Regions from separate parts of the Geobacillus sp. YF-1 genome, predicted to be linked through region 1. Evidence: riboswitches for the same ligand, from Rfam matches in the RefSeq annotation. Region 1 holds a riboswitch; the other holds the start of a gene.
What was found. A riboswitch is a leader RNA that binds a small molecule or an ion and turns the genes downstream of it on or off. The one in region 1 is predicted to bind FMN.
Positions count from the first base shown of each region.

Region 2: it holds a riboswitch for FMN, as region 1 does, so the genes downstream of both, ACTVIM_RS08665 (ECF transporter S component) here and ribD (bifunctional diaminohydroxyphosphoribosylaminopyrimidine deaminase/5-amino-6-(5-phosphoribosylamino)uracil reductase RibD) in region 1, are expected to answer to the same signal.

Region 1 is NZ_CP199850.1:2,229,413-2,241,121, reverse strand. Features, by position in the region: gene spoVAD (stage V sporulation protein AD) at 10-1,050, shown strand; gene ACTVIM_RS11065 (SpoVA/SpoVAEb family sporulation membrane protein) at 1,052-1,402, shown strand; gene ACTVIM_RS11060 (stage V sporulation protein AE) at 1,408-2,016, shown strand; gene ACTVIM_RS11055 (spore germination protein) at 1,967-3,442, shown strand; gene lysA (diaminopimelate decarboxylase) at 3,745-5,064, shown strand; gene ACTVIM_RS11045 (DUF1002 domain-containing protein) at 5,132-6,022, opposite strand; gene ACTVIM_RS11040 (peptidylprolyl isomerase) at 6,160-6,600, shown strand; gene ACTVIM_RS11035 (hypothetical protein) at 6,587-6,715, shown strand; FMN riboswitch at 6,760-6,893, shown strand; gene ribD (bifunctional diaminohydroxyphosphoribosylaminopyrimidine deaminase/5-amino-6-(5-phosphoribosylamino)uracil reductase RibD) at 7,105-8,205, shown strand; gene ribE (riboflavin synthase) at 8,205-8,852, shown strand; gene ACTVIM_RS11020 (bifunctional 3,4-dihydroxy-2-butanone-4-phosphate synthase/GTP cyclohydrolase II) at 8,880-10,073, shown strand; gene ribH (6,7-dimethyl-8-ribityllumazine synthase) at 10,092-10,556, shown strand; gene ACTVIM_RS11010 (GNAT family N-acetyltransferase) at 10,668-11,024, shown strand; gene ACTVIM_RS11005 (DUF309 domain-containing protein) at 11,065-11,577, opposite strand.
Region 2 is NZ_CP199850.1:1,719,104-1,730,812, reverse strand. Features, by position in the region: gene ACTVIM_RS08685 (OsmC family protein) at 1-384, shown strand, start outside; gene ACTVIM_RS08680 (bifunctional metallophosphatase/5'-nucleotidase) at 747-2,369, shown strand; gene pepT (peptidase T) at 2,524-3,759, opposite strand; gene ACTVIM_RS08670 (threonine synthase) at 4,168-5,388, shown strand; FMN riboswitch at 5,483-5,615, shown strand; gene ACTVIM_RS08665 (ECF transporter S component) at 5,770-6,354, shown strand; gene ACTVIM_RS08660 (sulfite oxidase-like oxidoreductase) at 6,432-7,049, opposite strand; gene ACTVIM_RS08655 (DUF969 domain-containing protein) at 7,591-8,277, shown strand; gene ACTVIM_RS08650 (DUF979 domain-containing protein) at 8,278-9,237, shown strand; gene pcp (pyroglutamyl-peptidase I) at 9,270-9,917, shown strand; partial or broken gene ACTVIM_RS08640 (hypothetical protein) at 10,462-10,506, shown strand; gene ACTVIM_RS08635 (TetR/AcrR family transcriptional regulator) at 10,771-11,361, shown strand; gene ribB (3,4-dihydroxy-2-butanone-4-phosphate synthase) at 11,437-11,709, shown strand, end outside.

The DNA of each region.
Region 1 (11,709 bases):
GGGATCGCCATGAAGCGCGTCGGAAAACAGACGTGGTTGTTTGATGAAGGAGTCTACATTCAAGCGGCCGCGGCGGCGGTCGGGCCGTTGGAAGCGGATGGGCCGCTCGGAAAGTATTTTGATATTTGTTATCGCGACCTATATTGCGGGGAAAAGACGTGGGAGCTGGCCGAACGGCGGCTGATGCGGGAGGCGGTCGGCCGCTGCTTGCAAAAGGCGGGCGTTTCCGCTGAAGAGGTCGATCTGTTTTTGGCCGGCGATTTGTTGAACCAACAGGCTACATCCAACTATGTCGCTCGCGAGCTGCCGATTCCGTTTTTATGTTTGTTTGGCGCCTGCTCCACTTCGATGCAGACGTTGGCCGCCGCCGCCGCGTTGGTTGCCGGCGGATTGGCCGATCGGGCGCTCACGGCGACAAGCAGTCATAACGCCACGGCTGAACGGCAGTTTCGCTATCCGACCGAACTCGGAGTGCAAAAGCCGAAAACGGCGACGTTTACGGTCACCGGTGCCGGCGCGGCGCTCATCGGGCGCACCCCGGGGCGCTGGCGCATCCGGGCGGCGACGATCGGCAAAGTGATCGATGCCGGGCTGACCAATCCGCTCGATATGGGAGCGGCGATGGCTCCGGCTGCGGCCGATACGATCGAGCAGCATTTCCGCGACTTAGGCGCATCGCCAAGCGATTACGACTTGATTGTCACCGGCGACTTGTCGCGCGTTGGCAGCGTCATCGTTCGGGAGCTGCTTGCCGAAGCGGGCTATGACGTCAGCGAGATGTACAACGATTGCGGGCTGATGATCTACCGGCCGGATCAAAAGGTGTTCGCCGGCGGCAGCGGCTGTGCGTGCTCGGCCGTTGTCACGTACGGCTATTTGCTTCATGAACTTGCCCGCGGCGCGTTTCGCCGTCTGTTTGTCGTCGCGACCGGGGCGCTGTTGAGCCAAACGATGGTGCAGCAAAAACAGTCGATCCCGGCTATCGCTCACGGCGTCGTCATCGAAGCGGCCGGGCAAGAGCCGGATGGGCCACGATCGGGGGGAATGTGAGATGGAATATGTCCGCGCGTTTCTGGCCGGCGGGCTTGTATGCGTCATCGCCCAGCTTATGATCGACCGCGGCCGATGGACGCCGGCCGGGGTGGCCAGCCTGTTGGTCGTCCTCGGCGTCATCCTCGGGTTTGGCGGCGTATACGATCGATGGGTCGCTTCGGTCGGCGCGGGGGCGATGTTGCCGTTAAGCGGGTTGGGCTACGTTTTCGCGAAAGGCGTCATGGCCGGGCCGCCGCCAAGCGGACTTGTCGCGACCGGGGGAGCCGTCTTCCGCTTCGCTGGCGCGTTGCTCGCTTTTATGGTGGCGGGTTCGTTTGCCGCTGCGCTTATTTGCAAACCGAAAGGGTAGAGACGATGGAAAAACGACGGGTCATTTTAGTGACGGACGGAGACGAATTCGCCTGCCGGGCGATCGAACGGGTCGCCGCCGACGTCGGCGGCCGCTGCATCTCTTGCTCGCGAGGCAATCCGACCAAGTTGAGCGGCGAGGAGCTCGTCAAGCTGATTTTGCAGACGCCGCACGATCCGGTGTTTGTGATGTTTGACGACTGTGGCGCCATCGGCCAGGGAGCGGGCGAAGAGGCGCTTCGCTATGTGGCGACGCACGAGCAAATCGAGGTGCTTGGCGCGCTGGCGGTTGCGTCCAACACGCATCAGCACGAATGGACAAAGGTGCATGTGAGCATCGACCGCGACGGCGTGATGACCGAATACGGGGTCGATAAAGAAGGGATCCGCGATTTGGATGTGGGCCGCATCAACGGCGATACCGTCTACTGTCTTGACCAGCTGAACATCCCGCTGATTGTCGGCATCGGCGACATCGGAAAAATGGGGCGCCGCGACCGTGCCGAACATGGGGCACCCATTACGCGCAAAGCGGTTGAGTTGATTCTTGAAAGGAGTGGTGGCCATGACGGAAAAAGAAAAAAAGAAGACGCCGATAGCGGGCAATCTCATTGACAATGCCAAGTTTTTGCAGGCGCGAATCGGCGTCGGCACAAGCTTTGATTTAGGCGTGCGAAAAATTCGTGTCTTAAACCGGGAAGTACATATTTATTACTGCAACGGTTTATGTGACACGCAATACATCATCGAATTATTGAAGCAAATCGTGCGCGTCAACGATGATGAACGGCAAGAATCGCAAGCGTGGAAAATCATTGAAAATCGGCTTGTCCATCAGCAAGTGAGCCCGGTGATGAGCCTCGATGAGGCCGTCGATAAGCTGCTTTCCGGGCTGATCATCGTCCTTGTCGAAGGGGAATCAACCGGGTTTGCCGTCGACGTCCGCAGCTATCCGGGCCGGCAGCCGCAGGAGCCGGACACGGAAAAAGTGGTGCGCGGCGCCCGCGACGGCTATGTCGAGAACATTATCGTCAATACGGCGCTCACCCGCCGACGCATCCGCGACGAGCGGCTGCGCTTTGAAATGTTGCAAGTCGGTGAGCGATCGAAAACAGACGTATGCATCGCCTATATTCAAGATATCGCCGATCCCGGGCTGGTTGAGCTGATCAAAAAAGAGCTTCAACAAATCCATGTTGATGGCTTGACCATGGGCGACAAAACGGTTGAAGAGTTTTTAGTCAAGCAAGGCTACAACCCCTATCCGCTCGTCCGGTACACGGAGCGTCCTGATGTGGCGGCGACGCATTTGCTTGAAGGGCATGTGCTCATTATGGTCGATACATCGCCAAGCGTCATCATTACGCCGACGACGTTTTTCCACCATGTCCAGCACGCCGAAGAGTATCGGCAGTCGCCGGGGGTCGGAACGTTTGTCCGCTGGGTGCGGTTTTTAGGTATTTTGTCGTCGCTGTTTCTGCTGCCGCTGTGGGTGCTGTTCGTTTTAGATCCGTCGCTGTTGCCGAAATCGTGGGCGTTTATCGGCCCGAACAAACAAACGAACATCCCGATTGTCGTGCAAATTTTGTTGGCCGATTTTGGGATCGAATTTCTGCGCATGGCCGCCATCCACACGCCGACGCCGCTCTCAACGGCTATGGGCTTAATCGCCGCCGTCCTCATCGGGCAAATTGCTATCGATGTCGGCTTGTTTGTGCCCGAAGTCATTTTGTACGTCGCGGTGGCCGCGATCGGCTCCTTTGCGACGCCGAGCTACGAATTGAGTGTCGCCAATAAAATTTCCCGGCTTGTTCTCGTTATTTTTGTCGCGCTGTTTCACGTGCCGGGGCTCGTCATCGGCACGACCGTTTATTTGCTTTGGCTCGTCAGCATTCGCTCGCTCAATACCCCGTATTTATGGCCGTTCATTCCGTTCGATCCGGCAGCGTTTATGCAAATTATCGTCCGCCGTTCCGCCGCCGGGGCGAAAGTGCGTCCGAGCATCGTCCATCCGCAGGACCGGCAAAAACAACCGACGTGATCCCGCGCCCCTTTATCCGGCGGCCGCTCCCGATGGCATAGATGGGCGGCCGCTTTTTCGCTGTTGGCGCTATTGCAACTTTTTTGTCATTATGATAACGTAATATTTGATATTTACCGCCTTTTCCGAGCGGTGAAGCGGACGTTCGTTTTGGCGCGAACGCGCCAACGGGCATGTTCGAATCGCAGCCTAGTGCGCGGCAGAGCCGGTTGCTCTGCGGTTTTGTTTTTTCAGGGCCGCTGTCGGCGGCCAACGGCTTTTGGCTTTTCGTGCGCCATTTTGATGAGGAATGAGGGATGGTCGTGTTTTTGCATGGAACAAGCCGCGTCAATGAAAAAGGACATTTGGAAATCGGCGGCGTCGATGTCGTCGAACTAGCTGAGACGTACGGCACGCCGCTTTACATTTATGATGTTGCTTTGATCCGCGCCCGGGCGCGCGCGTTTCAGGAAGCGTTCCGCCGCCATGGCGTGCGGGCGCAGGTCGCTTACGCCAGCAAGGCGTTTTCTTCCATCGCCATGGTGCAGCTCGCCGCCGAGGAAGGGCTGTCGCTTGACGTCGTGTCGGGCGGGGAATTGCATACAGCGCTTGTCGCCGGATTTCCGCCGGAGCGCATCCATTTTCACGGCAATAACAAAAGCCGGGAGGAGCTGGCGATGGCGCTCGAATCCGGCATCGGCTGCATCGTCGTCGACAATTTTTACGAGTTGGAGTTGATCGAAGAGCTGGCAGAGGCCTCCGGTCGAACGGTGCCGATTTTGCTGCGCGTCACGCCGGGAGTTGAAGCGCATACCCATGACTATATTTTAACAGGACAAGAGGACTCGAAGTTTGGTTTTGATTTGCACAATGGACAAGCTGATCAGGCGTTTCGGCGCGTGATGTCGGCGAAGGCGTTTCGGCTGTTGGGCGTCCATTGCCATATCGGCTCGCAAATTTTTGAAACCGCCGGATTTGTGCTCGCGACGCAAAAAGTGTTTGCCAAGCTGGCCGAGTGGAATCGCGAGCACCGTTTCGTCCCCGAAGTGGTCAACCTAGGCGGGGGATTCGGCATTCGCTATACCGAAGAGGATGATCCGATTCCCGTGGCGATGTACGTCGATTGCATCGTTGAGGAAGCGAAAAAACAAGCCCGCGAATACGGGCTGCCGCTTCCGGAAATTTGGATTGAGCCGGGGCGCTCGCTTGTCGGCGATGCCGGCACAACGATTTATACGATCGGCTCGCGCAAAGACGTGCCGAACGTCCGAACGTACGTGGCCGTTGATGGTGGCATGAGCGACAACATTCGCCCGGCGCTGTATGGGGCGAAATACGAAGCGATGCTCGCCAACCGGATGTGGGGAGAGCGGACGGAAGTCGTATCCATTGCCGGAAAGTGCTGCGAGTCAGGCGATATGCTCATTTGGGATTTGGCGCTCCCGGAAGCGAAACCGGGCGATTATTTAGCCGTTTTTTGCACGGGAGCGTACGGCTATTCGATGGCGAACAACTACAATCGCCTGCCGCGCCCGGCTGTCGTCTTTGTTGAAAACGGCGATGCCCAGCTCGTTGTGAAGCGGGAGACGTATGACGATTTGATTCAGTATGATTTGCCTTGGAAAACGAAAGTGAAAAAGTGAAGGCCGCCGGTTTGGGAAGCGGCCTTGACAACCGATCGGCGCCCGTTGTCCTTGCGGGCGCCGATTTTCATTGCTGATCTTGGCTGGAGCTCGAGGAAAATGCTGATTTAATCGCGTTCCAAATCTCTTTCAAGATGTCGATCACGTTTTGAATGAACGTTTTTCCTTCTTTCGACTGCAAAAACGCCGACAGCTGTTCTTTCGCTTTGCTCAGCTGGTCATTGACTTGATCCCAGTTGATATTGGCGTTTTGCATTTTATGAAGGAGAGACATAAGGCTGTTGATTTCATTCTCGCTCAGCGTAATGCCGAGGTCAGCGGCGATTTTTTCGATCAGAGCCCGCAAATCGGCGTCCGTTTGCGGCGGATTGGCGGCCATTTCTTCTTTGATTTTTGCCAGCAAAGCGACCGCCTTGTCCGGACCGATCGAATCAGCCAGCTTCGCCGTTTGCACCATTTCCTCGTTCGCCACTTTTTTGACATCATCAGGGATGGCTTGGTCCGAGGAAATTTCATACGCCTTCATCAATCCGGTCAGCGCCGCGGTGCCGGAAACGGGAAACGGAGCGGTGATGTAAATGTCGGCGTCTTTCACCCCGGCGGTAATCAAGGCGTTCGTATACATCTCTTTCGTCACCCATGTGATGTTGTGGGTTTCAACACGCAGCCCTGAGCCGGGTTCGCGAATCGTGATCATGGACGAAGAAATGGCGCGCGTCCCGATTTGGGCTTTCGGGATGAGCCCGCCCAAATATTTATGCTCTTCGGCGTTCGAGACAGTGATCGTTTGCGCCCCATCCGGCGCTTTCATTTCTTCAAGCACTTTTTGCTTTTGGTCGCTTGTTAAATTTTCGCCGAGCGTCACAATGACGTCGCCCGGTGCCGCATCGGCCGCGGCGATCGCCGGCAACATCAGCATGATAACCGCCAGCAGCGATGAAGCGATCATTCGTTTCACCTAGCTCGCCTCCTGTTCATGGAACATGCACCATCATTATATCGCATCCCCGCCGTTTTTGTCTTTGACTTTCTTTCTCCCAATCATCCATGGTATGATAGAAGCGATTGAGGCACAAGCAAAGGAGCGAAAGCATCATGGCGAAAAAAGGGTATATTTTGATGGAAAACGGCGGGAAAATTGAATTCGAACTGTTTCCGAATGAGGCGCCGGTGACGGTGGCCAATTTTGAAAAATTAGCGAATGAAGGATTTTATGACGGATTAACCTTCCACCGCGTCATCCCCGGGTTCGTCAGCCAAGGGGGCTGCCCGCGCGGCAACGGGACGGGCGATGCCGGCTATACGATTCCGTGCGAGACGGACAACAATCCGCACCGCCATGTCGCCGGGGCGATTTCGATGGCGCACCGCGGCCGCGACACCGGGAGCTGCCAGTTTTTCATCGTTCATGAGTCGCAGCCGCACCTCGATGGGATGCATACCGTCTTCGGCCAAGTAACGTCTGGGCTGGACGTTGTCAAGGCGATGAAAAACGGCGATGTGATGAAGGAAGTGAAAGTGTTTGACGAACAATAAGCGGCCGGCGGGGGACGATGAGCGGACAAGGCGCAACAACTGGCGGCTGTTTTTCCTATTGGTAGCGGCCAGCCTGTTATGGGGGGCGGCGTATTGGATTTGGATTGTCAAATGATGACGCTTGGAAGCTGACATGGTATAATAAAAACAGCATGGTGATGCATCCTTCGGGGCAGGGTGAAATTCCCGACCGGCGGTGATGAGGCGATGCGCCTCTCAGCCCGCGAGCCTGATTGGCACGATCCGGTGCGATTCCGGAGCCGACAGTATAGTCTGGATGGGAGAAGGATGGCGATGTGCGCATGGTGGCTGATGGCGCTGTGCCGAAAGCGGGCAGCCCTCGGCGGCCAACAGGGCAACGGTGTCTAGACGGCACGTGCAGCCATAGGAGGCGAACGAATGTTTTGTTCGCTGTTATGCGCATCATGACTCATTCTCTCGCATCCCAAAGCCCCGGAGTCGTTCCGGGGATTTTTATTTTTGCGAAAGAAAAAGGTGAAAGCCGTGTATCGAGACGAAGATTACATGCGCTTGGCGTTGAATGTCGCGAAAGCCGGCAGCGGACAAACATCGCCGAACCCGCTTGTCGGCGCGGTTGTCGTCAACGGCGGGGAAGTGGTCGGGCTTGGCGCCCATTTGAAAGCCGGACAGCCGCACGCCGAAGTGCATGCGATTCGTATGGCCGGCGACAAAGCGCGCGGCGCCACGGTGTATGTGACGCTGGAGCCGTGCAGCCATTACGGCAAAACGCCGCCGTGCGCCGATTTGCTTATCGAAGCCGGCGTCCGGCGCGTCGTCGTCGCCACGACCGATCCGAATCCGCTTGTGGCGGGAAAAGGAATTGACAAGCTGCGCCAAGCGGGCATTCACGTCGACGTTGGCATCTTAAAAGAAGAAGCGGATGAACTCAACCGGATGTTTTTCCATTCCATTGCGACAAAGACGCCGTTTGTGACGCTGAAATACGCGTGCAGCCTCGACGGCAAAATCGCGACGGCGACAGGGGAAAGCCAATGGATCACATCGAGCGCGGCCCGTGAGGATGTCCATCGTCTCCGCGCCCAGCATGACGCCATTTTGGTCGGCGTCAACACCGTGATCGCGGACAACCCAAAGCTCACCGTTCGCATCGGGGAACAGCGGAAAAACCCGCTGCGCATTATTTTGGACACCCGCTTGCGCACGCCGCTTGACGCCCACGTCGTCACCGACCGTGAGGCGGAGACGTGGATCATCGCCGGCCGAGGCGCCAGTCGGGAAAAAGCGGCGGCATACGAGCGTCGGGGCGTGCGCGTCGTGTCGCTGCCGACCGATCGAGTGGAGGTCGGCGATGTGCTTCGCTTGCTCGGCGAACAGAAGGTGATGTCGCTGTTTGTGGAAGGCGGTTCGCGCGTCCATGACAGCTTTCTCCGCGCGGGAGCGGTCAATGAAGTGGTGGCCTACATAGCCCCGAAGCTGATCGGCGGGCAGGATGCCCCTACGCCGATCGGCGGCCTCGGCTTCCCGCGTCTCGCCGAAGCGCTCGAGCTTGACATCCGGCGGGTCGAAAGGATCGGTCCGGACGTGAAAATCGCCGCTGTTCCGAAGCGAAAGGAGGAAGCGTGATGTTTACCGGCATCATCGAAGAGATCGGCACGATCGATCGGATGAACGCAACCGGGGACGCCATCGTCATGGCCATCAGCGCCAAGCGGGTGCTTGAAGATGTGCAACTTGGCGACAGCATCGCTGTCAATGGCGTCTGTCTCACCGTCACATCGTTTGACGATCGCCGGTTTACGGTTGACATCATGCCGGAGACGGTGAAAGCGACGGCGCTGAAGACGCTAAAGCCCGGATCGAAGGTGAACTTGGAGCGAGCGATGGCGGCCAACGGGCGGTTTGGCGGCCATTTCGTCAGCGGGCACGTGGACGGCGTCGGACGCATCATTCGCCAGTGGCCGAAAGCGAACGCGGTTTATTATGAAATCGAAGTGCCGGCTCCACTGCGCGCGTATATGATGGAGAAAGGATCGGTGGCGGTCGATGGCACAAGTTTGACCATTTTCGGGTTGAGCGAGCGCACGTTCACCGTTTCGCTGATCCCTCATACACGGGCGGCCACCATTTTAGGTGAAAAGCGGCCCGGCGACCTCGTCAATATTGAGTGCGACATGATTGGCAAATATGTCGCCGCTTTTCTTGCCGCCAAAGCAGCGCCGCCAGCGCGCGGGTTGACGGTTGACTTTTTAGAGCAGCACGGGTACAAATAAGCCGGAAAAAGGGGGGGCACTGGGCTGATGTTTGATTCCATCGCAGCGGCACTGACCGCGCTTGCCAACGGAGAAGTGATCATCGTCTGCGACGATGAAGACCGGGAAAACGAAGGGGATTTTGTCGCGCTGGCCGAAAAGGTGACGCCGGATATCATTAATTTTATGATTACGCACGGTCGCGGGCTCGTCTGCGTGCCGATCACGGAAGAGTTGGCGGAACGCCTCGGCTTAGAGCCGATGGTTGCCCATAACACCGATGCGCACGGCACGGCGTTTACGGTGAGCATCGACTACAAAACGACAACGACCGGCATTAGCGCTCATGAGCGGGCGGCGACGATTCAGGCGCTGCTTGACCCGAATGTCAAAGCGAGCGATTTCAAGCGGCCAGGCCATATTTTTCCGCTCATTGCGAAAAAAGGCGGCGTGCTGCGGCGCGCCGGCCATACGGAAGCGGCTGTTGACTTGGCCCGGCTGTGCGGGGCGGCGCCGGCCGGCGTCATCTGCGAAATCATTAAAGAAGACGGAACGATGGCGCGCGTTCCCGATTTGCGGCAGATGGCTGACCAGTTTGGCTTGAAGATGATCACGATCAAAGACTTGATCGCCTATCGGAGCGAGCGGGAAAAGCTTGTCAAGCGCGAAGTGGACATCTGGCTGCCGACCGAATTTGGCGAATTCCGCGCCATCGGTTATACGAATGTGCTCGACGGAAAAGAGCATGTGGCGCTTGTCAAAGGAGAGATCACCCCGGACGAGCCGATTCTCGTGCGCGTCCATTCCGAATGCTTAACGGGCGATGTGTTCGGCTCTTACCGGTGCGATTGCGGACCGCAGCTGCACGCGGCGCTTCGGCAAATCGAGGCGGAAGGGCGCGGAGTGTTGCTGTACATGCGCCAAGAGGGGCGCGGCATCGGCCTCATGAACAAGCTGCGCGCCTACAAGCTGCAGGAGCAAGGCTATGACACGGTCGAAGCGAACGAAAAGCTCGGCTTCCCGGCCGATTTGCGCGATTACGGCATCGGGGCGCAAATGTTGAAAGACCTCGGCGTGACGAAAATGCGTCTGCTCACGAATAACCCGCGCAAAATCGCGGGCTTAAAAGGGCACGGGCTCGAGGTCGTCGAACGTGTGCCGCTCGAGATGCCACCGAAAAAGGAAAACGAACAGTATTTGCGCACGAAATACGAAAAATTAGGACATATGCTTCATTTTTAGATGAAAGGGGAACGAATGATGAACGTCATTGAAGGCCATCTCGTTGGTACAGGATTGAAAATCGCCATCGTCGTTGCACGCTTTAACGAATTCATCACCGGCAAGCTGTTGTCCGGGGCGATTGACGGTTTGACGCGACACGGCGTCAGCGATCATGACATCACCGTCGCCTGGGTGCCGGGCGCGTTTGAGATTCCGCTTGTGGCGAAAAAACTGGCCGAATCGAAGCAGTTCGACGCCGTCATTACGCTTGGCGCCGTCATCCGCGGCGCCACGAGCCATTTTGACTACGTCTGCAGTGAAGCGGCCAAAGGCGTTTCTCAGGCCGCGCTTGCGAGCGGCGTCCCGGTCATTTTCGGCGTTTTGACGACCGACACGATCGAGCAGGCGATCGAGCGGGCCGGCACCAAGGCAGGCAATAAAGGCTGGGAAGCGGCCGTGTCGGCCATCGAAATGGCAAACGTGTTGCGGGCATTTGCGTAAAAAAGCAGGAAACGGTTCACAATATCGGTGAGAATGTTTATAATACGTATAGAGAAAATGACAAAAACGTTTCCTGTTCGGAAGCACGTTTGTCGATAATGAGGGATTTTTATGTTCATCCGCTATCGAAAAAACTACGAGAAAATCGCCATGGGGTTGCTGTCGTTTATGCCGACGGAAAAGGACTTGAAACGGCTCCAGCAGACGATCAAACAGTATGAGACGAACGATGACTGGCAGCTGTTTTTATGGAAAGAGGACGAGGATATCGTCGGCCTGATTGGCGTTCTGTTGCGCGCTCCCGATGTGGTGGAAATTCAGCACATTAGCGTCAACCCATCGCACCGCCACCAAGGGATTGGAAAGCAGATGGTCAAAGCGTTGAAAGAGACGTATCCTGACCGTCGACTGTGTGCGAACGAGTGGACGGCTTCGTTTTTGGATAAATGCAACGCCTGCCATGAATAAGGGAACGAGTGCGGCGCGGCTGCGGGCAGCGGAGGGGCATCTATTTCCCCTCCGCTTTCGCCCGTTTTTTTCGTTCGCGCTCAGCGAGAATGCCCGAACGGTCACGACGCTGATGTTTGTTGACCACATCGACGTTGCCAAGGTCGCTTGGCTGCCCCCAAGCGAGCTGCTGTTTGGCGCAGGCGGCGAGGCATTGCTCGTAAAGCGAGCGGTCGCGAATCGGAAGCTCGACGCTTCGGTATGGTTCGCCGCGGACGATTCGCGCGGCGGTGTCGCCAAGGAGCGCTTCGAGCGCCTGATCATCGAGGCCGAGTTGGCGCATCATTCCGCGGGCCTCCTCAAGCAACGCCTGCGCTCGTCGAATGAGGCGGAGCGCCCCCGACATGTTGCCGCGCCGATAATGGTAGAAGGCGACGGCGATTTGAATGAGCACGAGCCATCCGTTTGGCCGTCCGTCTCGCTTCCATTGTTCTTCTAGTACTTCATGACATTCAAAATAATCGCGGTCGCCGTGAAAATGGACCAAATAGTCGATATACGCTTTCGGGTACACGCCTCACCGTTCCTTTCCCCATCGCCGCCTTCGCCTTCCCTCGTTCAGCCGGGGAGCGCGGGCGCCGTTTTTCTTTCATTATACGCCGCATCGCTGCCGAGGGCAAAAAAGCAACCGATTTCTGCTCGCCCC
Region 2 (11,709 bases), 510 kb from region 1:
GGTCAAAGCGCCTCCGGGGTGACGATCCCGATGGATGCCGCGAAGGATGTCGGCGGCAACGATTCGGGCGCGCGGCCGATGGAGCTGTTGCTTCACGCCTTAGCCGGCTGCACCGGCATTGATATCATCCTGATCTTGCGCAAAATGCGCCTAGAGGTCCGCGCGTTTTCGATGGAAGTGGAAGGAACGCGGGCTGAAGACCACCCGAAGCGGTTTACAGAGATTCATATCCATTACGCCTTTGAAGGCGATTTGCCGGAAGAAAAAGTCGTCCGCGCCATCCGGCTGTCGAAAGAAAAATATTGTTCCGTCTCCCATTCGTTACACGCCGCCATTACGGCGAGCTATTCGATCAACGGCGTGCGCGGGAAGGAGACGATCTAACAAGGAGAAGGGTTTGGCGTTCATGGCCGTTTCGTGTGGCATAGCGCCGGATGACCATATGATGAACAAGGTGTTCCGATCGTTTGCGGGACACTTTTTTGTTGGAACAGATAACGGTGATCAGTCGTTTGGAAGGAGACGACCGGCATTCGCGTTGCGCCGTTAAACAATAAAAACGCCGTCGGATAAGATTACAGAGGTTGTTCGAAAAGGCCTGTCTGACGGCCTTTGGTGGACAGCCTTTTTTCTAATTTACAAAAAATTTACAAAAAAGAATCCTTTTGTCCCTATTATTCTACTTATTCATAAAGATATAATCGGTAGATGAAGGAAAGATACTACACAGGGAAGGAGAGGAAACGATGAAGGGTTCGGAACGGTGGGGAAAACGGATGTTGTCGGCATTGGCGGCAGCCGCTGTATTGGCGGCAACGCCGGTTGGGGCGGCAGGGAACGGGAAAAGCAAAGGAGAGCCGCCTGCTTCTTCGCACCGTTATATTGAGGTGCAGCTTCTTGGCATCAACGATTTTCACGGTCAGCTCAACGTGACGAGAAAAGTCGGCGGGCGAGAAGTCGGGCGAGCGGATTATTTGGCCGCTTATTTGAAACAGCGGGAGGCAGAAAACAAAAACACGCTGCTCGTCCATGCCGGCGATGCGGTCGGCGCCAGCCCGCCGGTATCGGCGCTGTTGCAGGACGAGCCGACGATCGAAGTGCTGAACAAACTCGGCTTTGACGTCGGCACGCTTGGCAACCACGAATTTGACGAAGGAGTAGCGGAAATGCTCCGCCTGATCCATGGCGGGTATCACCCGGCGACCGGCGATTTCGCTGGGGCGGATTTTCCGTACGTGAGCGCCAACGTCGTTGACAAAGAAACGAAACAACCGATTCTTCCGCCGTACGTCATTCAGCGGGTCAACGGCATGCCAATCGGGTTCATCGGGGTGACATTGACAGATACACCATCGATCGTGACACCAAGCGGCGTCGCTGGGGTGGAATTCATCGACGAAGCGACGGCGATTAACAAAGCCGTGCGGGAACTGAAGAAAAAAGGGGTGCGCACGATCGTCGTTCTCGCCCATAACCCAGGTGCATCCAATCCGGATGGAACAAACGCAAGCGGAGAAATCGTCGACATCGCCAAAACGGTCGATGATGAAGTCGATGTGATTTTCGCCGGCCATAACCATGCGTATTTGAATGCGGTGGTGGACGGCAAGCTGCTCGTTCAGTCGTATTCGTACGGCACGGCGTTTTCTGATGTCGATCTGAAAATCGACCCGCGCACAAAAGACGTCGTGGCCAAACAAGCGGAAATCGTGACGACGTATCATGACGGCATCACGCCGGATCCGGAAATCCGGGCCCTCGTCGAAAAATATGAAGCGAAAGTCGCACCGCTTGTCAACCAAGTCGTCGGCACGGCGGCTGAAACGATCACCGACGAGCAAAACGCGAGCGGCGAGTCGGCTTTGGGCAATTTGATCGCTGATGCCCAGCGGGCGGCGATGAACACCGATTTTGCCTTTATGAACCCGGGCGGCATTCGCGCGGATATTGAACAAGGTGAGGTAACGTGGGGAGAGCTGTACAACGTTCAGCCGTTCAACAACCAGCTCGTGAAAATGACGCTCACCGGCGCGCAAATCCGCGAGCTTTTGAATCAACAATGGCAGCCGACCCAAACGCGCATGCTGCAAATCTCCGGCCTCCGCTATACATGGAGCGCCAGCAGACCGGCAGGGAACAAAGTCATCGACATTCAGCTTCCTGATGGCACACCGCTCAATCCGAACGGCGAGTACACGGTGACGGTCAACAGCTTCCTCGCCGACGGCGGCGATGGGTTCACGGTGCTGACGCAAGGGACGAACCGCGAAGTAGGGCCGGTCGATTTGGATGCCCTCGTCTCGTACATTCGCGGCCTTGCGCAGCCGTTTTCGGCACGGATGGAGGGGCGGATCAACCGCCTTCCGTAACACGTGTTGACTCAAGGCGAACGCTCGCCAAGCGAATGAAGAAGGTGTCCCCCAAAGGCCCGGGGACACCTTTTTTCGCTGCGAATGGCGGGGTTGCTGCCGCTTGTGCTTGAACGACCGAAAACAGATCGTTCAAGCGATTGGTTTCCACCGCTCAAGATGATTTTTGCTCGAATAGCTTGATGATCTCGATGATCACTTCGGCCGCTTTCACCATATTGTCGGCGGAAATGTATTCGTAGCGGCCGTGGAAGTTTTCGCCGCCGGCGAAAATGTTCGGCGTCGGCAGTCCCATATAGGAGAGCTGCGACCCGTCCGTGCCGCCGCGGATCGGTTTCACCTTCGGCTCGATGCCCAAGTTCGTCATCGCTTCGTGGGCGATGTCGACGATATGGCGCACCGGTTCGATTTTTTCGCGCATGTTGTAATATTGGTCGTTGATTTCGAGCGTGATTCGATCGGTTCCGTATTTTTGGGCGAGCGAAGCCGCGATGTCTTTCATGTTCGCTTTCCGCGCTTCAAATGACTCGCGGTTAAAATCGCGGATAATGTAATGGAGCTTCGTTTCCTCTACATTGCCTTGGAACGAAAGCAAATGGTAAAACCCTTCATATCCTTCTGTATGCTCAGGCGTTTCGTTCGCTGGCAGCTGTTGCTGGAACTCCATGGCGATTTTGATCGAGTTGATCATTTTTCCTTTCGCCGTGCCCGGATGGACGTTTTTGCCTTTGATCGTGATTTTGGCTTCCGCCGCATTGAAACTTTCGTATTCCAATTCGCCGAGCGGCCCGCCATCGACTGTGTAGGCAAATTGGGCGCCGAATTTGGCGACGTCAAACTTGTGCGGCCCGCGGCCGATTTCTTCATCCGGCGTAAAGGCGACGCGCACTTTGCCGTGTTTGATGTCCGGATGCTTGATGAGGTAGTGCATCGCCGTCATAATTTCCGCGATTCCCGCTTTATCGTCGGCGCCCAATAGCGTCGTTCCGTCTGTCGTAATGAGCGTATGCCCTTTGTAGTGGGCAAGCTCCGGGAAATCGTTGGGCGACAAGATGATGCCTTGTTCCTTATTTAACACGATGTCGCCGCCGTCGTACGAGTCGATCAATTGCGGGTTGACGTTGGCCCCGGTAAATTCCGACGCGGTGTCCATATGAGCCAAAAAGCCGATCACTGGCACGTTTTTGTCCGTATTGGCCGGCAATGTCGCCATCACGTAGCCGTTTTCGTCGACCGTCACTTCTTCCATCCCGATCGCTTTCAGCTCCTCGACCAGCATGTTCGCCAACTCCCATTGTCCTTGAGTCGACGGGCACGTATCGCTTTCTGGATCGGATTGAGTGTTGACTTTCGCGTAGCGGATGAAGCGTTCGATCAGTTCCTGTTTCATGGATTCATCTCCTTATGTACAAGTTTTTTTGAATGAGCGAATCATTCCGCCGATGCAGTAAGAAAAAAGAGGCGGTTCCCGTTTTATTTTACCATAGGCGGCTTCAAACGGTAAAAAAAGAGGGGACCATTTCCATGCCCAATAATGGATGTGATCCCCAGCATTTACTGACGGGATCAACACGAGGATCGTCTTAAAAATTTTATACCGCTAAACTTGACGGGTATGGGACCATTTCCTACTTAGCGCTATGATGCCCCGAGGTTGGCGTACGGCCGCTGCCATTACAGGCGCCGGTGGCAGAGGACGGTTATGGTATAATGAAAAGGCCAGTGCCTCGTTAGAAACGCGAACGTAAGTGCTTTCTGCCTCGGGCGGATGAAACAAACGGAAAGGAGAAGCCAAACGATGCGATTCAGCTATGTGTCCCATCTGTATTGCCCCAAATGTGCACGTACATATGATGTCGATCACGTGCATCAACTTTGCGAATGCGGTTCCCCGCTTCTAGTCGCCTATGATTTGGAGGCGATGCGCCAACAAGTGGCGCGCGAGATGCTCAAGGAGCGCGAGCCGAGCTTATGGCGGTATCATGAGTTGCTCCCGGTGAAACGCCCGGAACATATCGTGTCGCTCGGTGAAGGGATGACGCCGCTCGTGCCGATGCCGCGCCTTGGCCGGAACATCGGCATTGACTCGCTCTATATGAAAGACGAAGGAGTCATTCCGACAGGAACGTTTAAAGCCCGCGGGGCGGCGGTCGGAGTTTCCAAGGCGAAAGAACTGGGCGTCAAACAGCTCGCGATGCCGACCAACGGCAATGCGGGAGCGGCGTGGTCGCTGTACGCAGCGCGGGCGGGCATCCGCGCGACGGTCGTCATGCCGGTCGATGCGCCGGAACTGACGCGAAAAGAATGCGCCATCGCTGGGGCGGAGTTGTATTTCGTCAACGGCCTCATCAGCGACGCTGGGCAAATCGTGGCGAAAGCGATCCGCGAATACGGGTGGTACGATGCTTCTACATTAAAAGAACCCTACCGGATTGAAGGGAAGAAAACGATGGGGCTTGAGATCGCCGAGCAGTTCGCTTGGCAGCTTCCGGATGTCATTTTGTACCCGACCGGCGGCGGGGTCGGAATCATTGGCATTTACAAGGCGCTCAAAGAACTGCAGGCGCTTGGCTGGGTGGACGGCAAGATGCCGCGGCTGGTCGCCGTGCAGGCTGAGCATTGCGCGCCGATCGTGAAGGCGTGGAACGAGAAAAAGCGCGAATCGGAGTTTTGGCCGAATTCCCATACGGTGGCGTTTGGCATCAATGTCCCGAAAGCGCTCGGCGATTTCCTTGTGCTTGAGGCGGTGTATGAAACGGACGGCTGCGCCATTGCGATCAGCGATAAGGACATTTTGGCGGAACAGCAGGCGGTGGCGAAACTGGAAGGGGCGTTCATTTGTCCGGAAGGGGCGGCGGCGTTTGCGGCGGCCCGCAAGCTGCGCGAGAGCGGCTGGATTCGCGACGGGGAGACGGTCGTTGTACTCAACACGGGGACGGGATTGAAATACGCCGATTTGATTCAAGTCGCCCCGCCGGTGCTCGAGCCGGGGGATGAGCTGCCAAAGGAGAATGGATAAATCGGCGGAGTAGGATAACGTGGAAAAAAATGATAGACAAACGAAAAGAGGTATTGTATACTAAATTCATCGGAATAATAAAAATGAATAAACGATTCATCTTCGGGGCAGGGTGAAATTCCCGACCGGCGGTGATGAGGCGCTTGGCCTCTCAGCCCGCGAGCCGCAAGGCAGGATCCGGTGCGAGTCCGGAGCCGACAGTATAGTCTGGATGGGAGAAGATGAAGGTTTGCCGGCGTTTGGCGTCATTCGCCTGACGCTTCGTTGAGTTCGCCCTTTTTCTCCCTTACGCCCTTGGGTTTAAGGGAGTTTTTATTGGCGTCCCCGCTCGGCAGCCTTCTTCTTGTGAGGATGAATCACGAGAAGGAGAGGAGAACAAGCGTGAAATTCATCAACACCCGCACCTTTGTGGCTGTCGGGATTTTGAGCGCTGGTGCGTATTTGCTCATGATGCTCAATTTTCCGCTTCCACCGTTTCCGAACTTTTTGCTAGTCGATTTCAGCGACATCCCGGCCCTTTTCGCCGCGCTTTTGTACGGCCCGCTTGCCGGCGTGCTTGTGGAACTTCTGAAAAACGTGCTGAACTATGTTCTCGTTGGCAGTGCCACCGGCGTTCCCATCGGACAGATCGCCAACTTCACGGCCGGGGTGGCGTTCATTTTGCCTGTTTCCTTTATTTATCGAAAAGCGGCATCGAAAAAAGGCATGCTGCTTGGACTGGCGGCGGGAACAGCGACAATGGTTCTGATCATGAGCGTGCTGAACTACTACGTTTTTTTGCCGGCGTATACGCTTTTTCTCGGCGCTCCGGCGATGAGTGCGCCGGAAACAAAAGCATTGGTCATTTCTGCGATTTTGCCGTTTAACGCGGCAAAAGGAGTGCTTATGGCGGTTGTGTTTATGCTTCTCTTTTTGCGCCTTCGCCCGTGGCTACAAAAACAGGCTGCCGCACGCCGGGCAGCATAGCGAAAAAACGAGGGGTTCTGTTCCAACCCCTCGTTTTTTCATTTCTGCTGTCGATGAGTGAGGAGATTCGATTCTCTTCACCAAAACCGAAACTTGGATACCGATTCGGCGAACCGCTCTTCTTTAAACGGATTGGCGGTCATCGAATACCCGCGCTCTTCCCAGTAGCCCGGCTCGTCCTTTTTCATGAAGCGGATGCCGGACGCCCATTTCGCCCCTTTCCATAAGTAAAACGTCGCCGGCGGAATAAAGCGGAGCGGATAGCCGTGCTTCGGCGAGATGTCTTGCCAATCGTGATGCTTGTCTTTCCAGCGGTAGACAAACAGTGCATCATCGCCCATCAACGCGTCAAGCGGCAAGTTCGCCGAATAGCCAAACCGGTCGCCGTTTAAGTAGCCGTAAATTTTCACGTATTTGACATCGGGATGCAGCTCCACAAAACGCAAAAATTCGCGGAAGGCGATGCCTTCGAACGTCGTGTCGAATTTCGACCACGTCGTTACGCAGTGCATATCCACGGTCGAAATCGTCTTCGGCAGCCGCATCACTTCCTCATATGACAGCGACACTTCCTCTTTCACGTCACCGAACAGCCGAAAATTCCACGTCGCTTCATCAAATAAGTATACGTCTCCTTCGTGCAAAATCGGCCATTTTTCCGTTTCGAATTGGCCAGGAGGGAGTTGTTTCGACATAAGCAGCCACTCCTTTATGATTGATGGTCGAACATCGGCGCAAGGGAGGCGAACAGACGTCATTTTCCTTTGTTGCCGGCATTGCCGTCCGCCCAATGGACCATGGGTCATGCTCATCGGTTTTGTCGGCCGGCATGACATCCGTTGTTTTTCGGTGGCAACGGCTTCTCCCCGCATCGAGCATCAAGGCTGGAAGATCCAACGTAGTTCTCCCTGTTTTTCCATTATATCATATCCGAAAGAAAGGATGGGCGCTTCCGTTTTTCTGACGTCGAGGAAGCGGAGGATGGCAAACGTAAGGATGGGGAAAGGAATGGCGGAGTCATTTTGCCATGAAGCCAAGTTGGATACGGAACATTTTTGTCAATATTTATTGATTTTCTACTTTTCCTAATTATATAATGATAATAACAAATTTGAAACAGCTGTTCCGAATTTCGGAACAAAGGTGGGAGGGAGAGGCTGGCGAAGAAAGGGAAGGCAAAGGCGTGATGAAAGCTGGACAGCGAAATCAGTTACGTCGAAGGGGGAAAAGAAGAACATGGTGCTTATTGGTGTTGCGATCGTGATCGTCGGTTTTATCATTCGCATCAATCCGCTGCTTGTTGTCACTTTGTCTGGATTGGCAACAGGACTCTTCGCCCATCAATCGCTCTATGAGATTATTGAACAATTTGGAAAGGCGTTTACAACCAATCGATATATGGCGGTGTTCATCGCCACTTTGCCTGTCATTGGTCTTTTGGAACGGTTTGGATTGCGCGAACAGGCCGAACATGTAGTGTCAAACATCAAGGCGGCGACAACCGGGCGCATTTTGACCGCGTACTTAGTCATACGGGAAGCGGCTGCCGCGGCTGGACTCACCTCCTTGGGCGGACATGCCCAAATGGTTCGCCCACTTGTGGCTCCGATGGCAGAGGGGGCGGCCGAGGCGAAATACGGAACATTGCCGGATCGCGTCCGTGACGACATTCGCGCCCATGCGGCAGCCGTGGACAACATCGGGCTGTTTTTCGGCGAAGATGTGTTCATTGCGATCGGGGCGATTTTGTTGATGAAAGGATTTTTTGATCAAAACGGCATTCCTTCTGATCCGCTGCATATGGCGTTATGGGCGATCCCAACTGCCGTAGCTGCGTTGATCGTGCACAGCTTCCGCCTTCATCGGCTGGACCGCTCCCTTCACAAACTTCTCTATCGGGAGAATGGAAAGGGGAGAGCATAAATGTGGCTGTCAATGGAAGCGGTTTACATATTCTTAGGAATCGTTGTCACGTTAGGAAGCGTCTGGACGTTTGCCGACCGAAGCAACCCGAAACGCCTCACATCCGGGCTGTTTTACTTGCTTTACGGTGTGACGTTATTGTTTGGCAGCGTCATCCCGCCTTTTTATACAGGGGTGCTAGTCCTCATCATGGTGGCTATTGTAGGATTCGGAGGATTGAAGCTGGGAAAATACGAAGAAGCATCCCCGGAAGAAAGGCAACAACATCGCCAGCGTTTGAACAACCGCCTGTTCATCCCGGCGCTGTTGATCCCGATCTTGACTGTCATCGGTGTGACTTGGCTGAAAAATGTCAAAATCGGAGGCGCGTTCCTTCTCGATCCGAACAACGTTACTCTCGTATCATTGGGAGTGGCGACGTTCATGGCGTTGCTCATCAGCATGGCGATGACTCGGTCGACTCCGTTTGCAGCGGTCAAAGAATCGCGCCGGTTGCTTGAAACGATCGGTTGGGCCGCCCTTTTGCCGCAGATGTTGGCGACGTTAGGAACGATCTTTACAACAGCCGGGGTGGGTGCCGCTGTTTCCGAGTGGATCGGTACCATCATTCCGACGCATTCGCTGTTTTGGATTGTTGTGGCTTATTGCGTTGGTATGGCATTGTTTACCATGATCATGGGCAATGCTTTTGCCGCCTTCCCCGTTATGACCGCTGGAATCGCGGTCCCGCTGCTGATTCAACAATTTGGCGTCGACGCGAATCATGTCGCCGCTCTCGGGATGTTTTCCGGCTACTGCGGCACGTTGATGACGCCGATGGCAGCGAATTTCAACATCGTTCCCGCCGCTTTGCTTGATCTACGAGATCAACATCATGTCATTCGCGTGCAAGTGCCGACCGCGCTCATTCTGTTGGCGTTTAACATTGCGGCGATGTATGTCGTCACGCTCATGGACTGATAAAGTCATGATCAAAAGGGGATGAAGATGCGATGAAAACCGTACTTGTGACCGGATTTGCGCCGTTTGGAGGAGAAACGGTGAATCCATCGCTAGAGGCGATCAAGCCATTCGCCGGTTGGAAAACCGATACGTATACGGTTGAGACAAGGGAGATTCCAACGGTATTTGGCAAAGCGATTGAGACGTTGTATGCCGCGATGGAAGACGTGGTTCCTGATCTTGTCATTTGCGTTGGTCAAGCGGGAGGACGGCCTGATCTTTCGATTGAAAGAGTGGCGCTCAATGTGAATGATGCGCGCATTCCGGATAATGAAGGCAATCAGCCGATTGACACGCCGATTGTTCCCAATGGTCCGGTCGGTTATTGGTCCACATTGCCGGTCAAGGCGATAGTCCATGAATTAAGACGGCACGGCATACCGGCTTCCGTCTCGCATACGGCTGGAACGTTTGTGTGCAATCACCTGTTCTATGGACTCATGCACTATATCGCTGAGTCGCAACGGCCCATTCGAGGCGGGTTCATCCATATTCCGTATTTGCCGGAACAAGCCGCCCGTCATCCAGGGCAGCCGAGCATGGCGTTGGAAACGGTGGTGAAAGGATTGCGGATTGCGATCGACGTCGCATTCCGGCAGGAGGAAGATATCGCAACGAGCGAAGGATCGATCTGTTAAGGAAAGAGCAGCGAGCGCCGCATCGGAAATACGAACGGTGCTGTATCCTTCACCTCTCGGCATCAATCGGGCCAAGCAAAAGCGATCGCCATCGAGGGGGAAGGCGAAGCGGCCATCGCCACAGCGAACGTTTCGCCTATGCCTGCTGTTCCAAGCGTGCGTTTCAGCGCCCGGCCTGATTGATCGTTGCGACGATGTGTTCTCCGGAGGGAAAGATCAACGCAAGGGATCAATCCGATAAGAGTATCCTAATTAAAACGAACGGTTCCGACCAACGCGGAGCCGTTCATTTTTTATCCTCAGGCGACAGCAGCGGCAGGAATCATTTCCTTCCCCATTGCACACCGTATCCAATAGGACCATCATCATGGAAAAGATCCATGGGCAATGGTTTGCCCTCCACCTAGGAATGAAAATCCGCCCCAGCTCGGCATTTTCACGGAAAAGTTCCATGGGCAACGTTTTGCCCTCCACCCGGGGATGAAAATCCCACGCCAGTCCTGCATTTTCACAGAAAGCATATCAAAAGCGAAAAGGTCTTACGGCGGATGGAATTGTCGGACCAAAGACATGGAATATGCTCTTCTAAAATTACGAACCCTGTCGTTTGGTAGGAATTAGATTTTACGTGAGAGGGAGGATTCCAAAAGTCATACTTTTGGCCCCCTCAAAACTTTAAAGATAATATCAATAAACTGTGAACCCTCTAGCCCTTGCCTTTATAAAATATGAATAAAGTACCATTGATAATATTAAGAAGATAAAATATCATGAAAATGTTAATAAAAAAATATGTTGACAACATTTAAAAAAATTTTTATTATATGGGTGACTAGTCACCCAAGGAGGTAAAATGGAAATAATAAATCAAAAAAGAAAAAAAGAAGAAATTATTGAAGTGGCTGCTAGAGAATTTGCAGAAAAAGGGTATGACGGCGCAAACATTAATGAAATTGCAATAATGGCTGGTATCGGAAAGGGAACAATCTATCTTTATTTCAAAACAAAAAAAGATCTTTATCTCGAAACTATTCGAGCAATTGTTGATAGGTTTAATGAGATGTCTGAGCAGATTGTTTCCATGGATTTAAATCCATTTGAAAAGCTTAAGCTTGTTATTGAGACGTTCTTCCAGCTGGAACGAGAAAGCATATTCTACTTAAAGCTGTGGTCTCGACATCAATTCCAACATAATCCTGTATTTCCTGAAGAAGTATCAAAAATTTTTAAAGACTTGCGGCAGCCATTATGCGAAATTATTGAGGAAGGTGTTGAGAAAGGAGAGTTTTCAACCCCTTACCCAACTGTCACAGGTTACTTTATCCTATCGTTAATCGTAATGCTAATGCCAAATCTTCAACGTCCGAATAGTGTACCTTTGGTTCAGGAGGAAGAACGCATACCCTTTATCTTAGATATTGTGCGAAAATTGTTACAGAAATAGGGAGGTTACTCCCTCTCTATTTCTAAATAATTATGGGTGAACGGTCACCCAATAAAATGTAGGAGGGATAAGCATATGAAGTTTGACTCTGTAGAAGTTGCTCTAGAAGCTCTAGCACAAGGGAAAATGGTTATTGTTTCAGATGATGAGAATCGGGAAAATGAAGGTGATTTGGTTGCGATTGCAGAGCTTATAACACCAGAAACAATTAATTTTATGATCACTTATGGAAAAGGGCTTGTTTGCATGCCGATTACAACGGAACTTGCTCATAAACTTGAACTTCATCCAATGGTGGAAATTAACGAAGAATATTTAAAAACTGCATTCACGGTGTCGATTGACGCT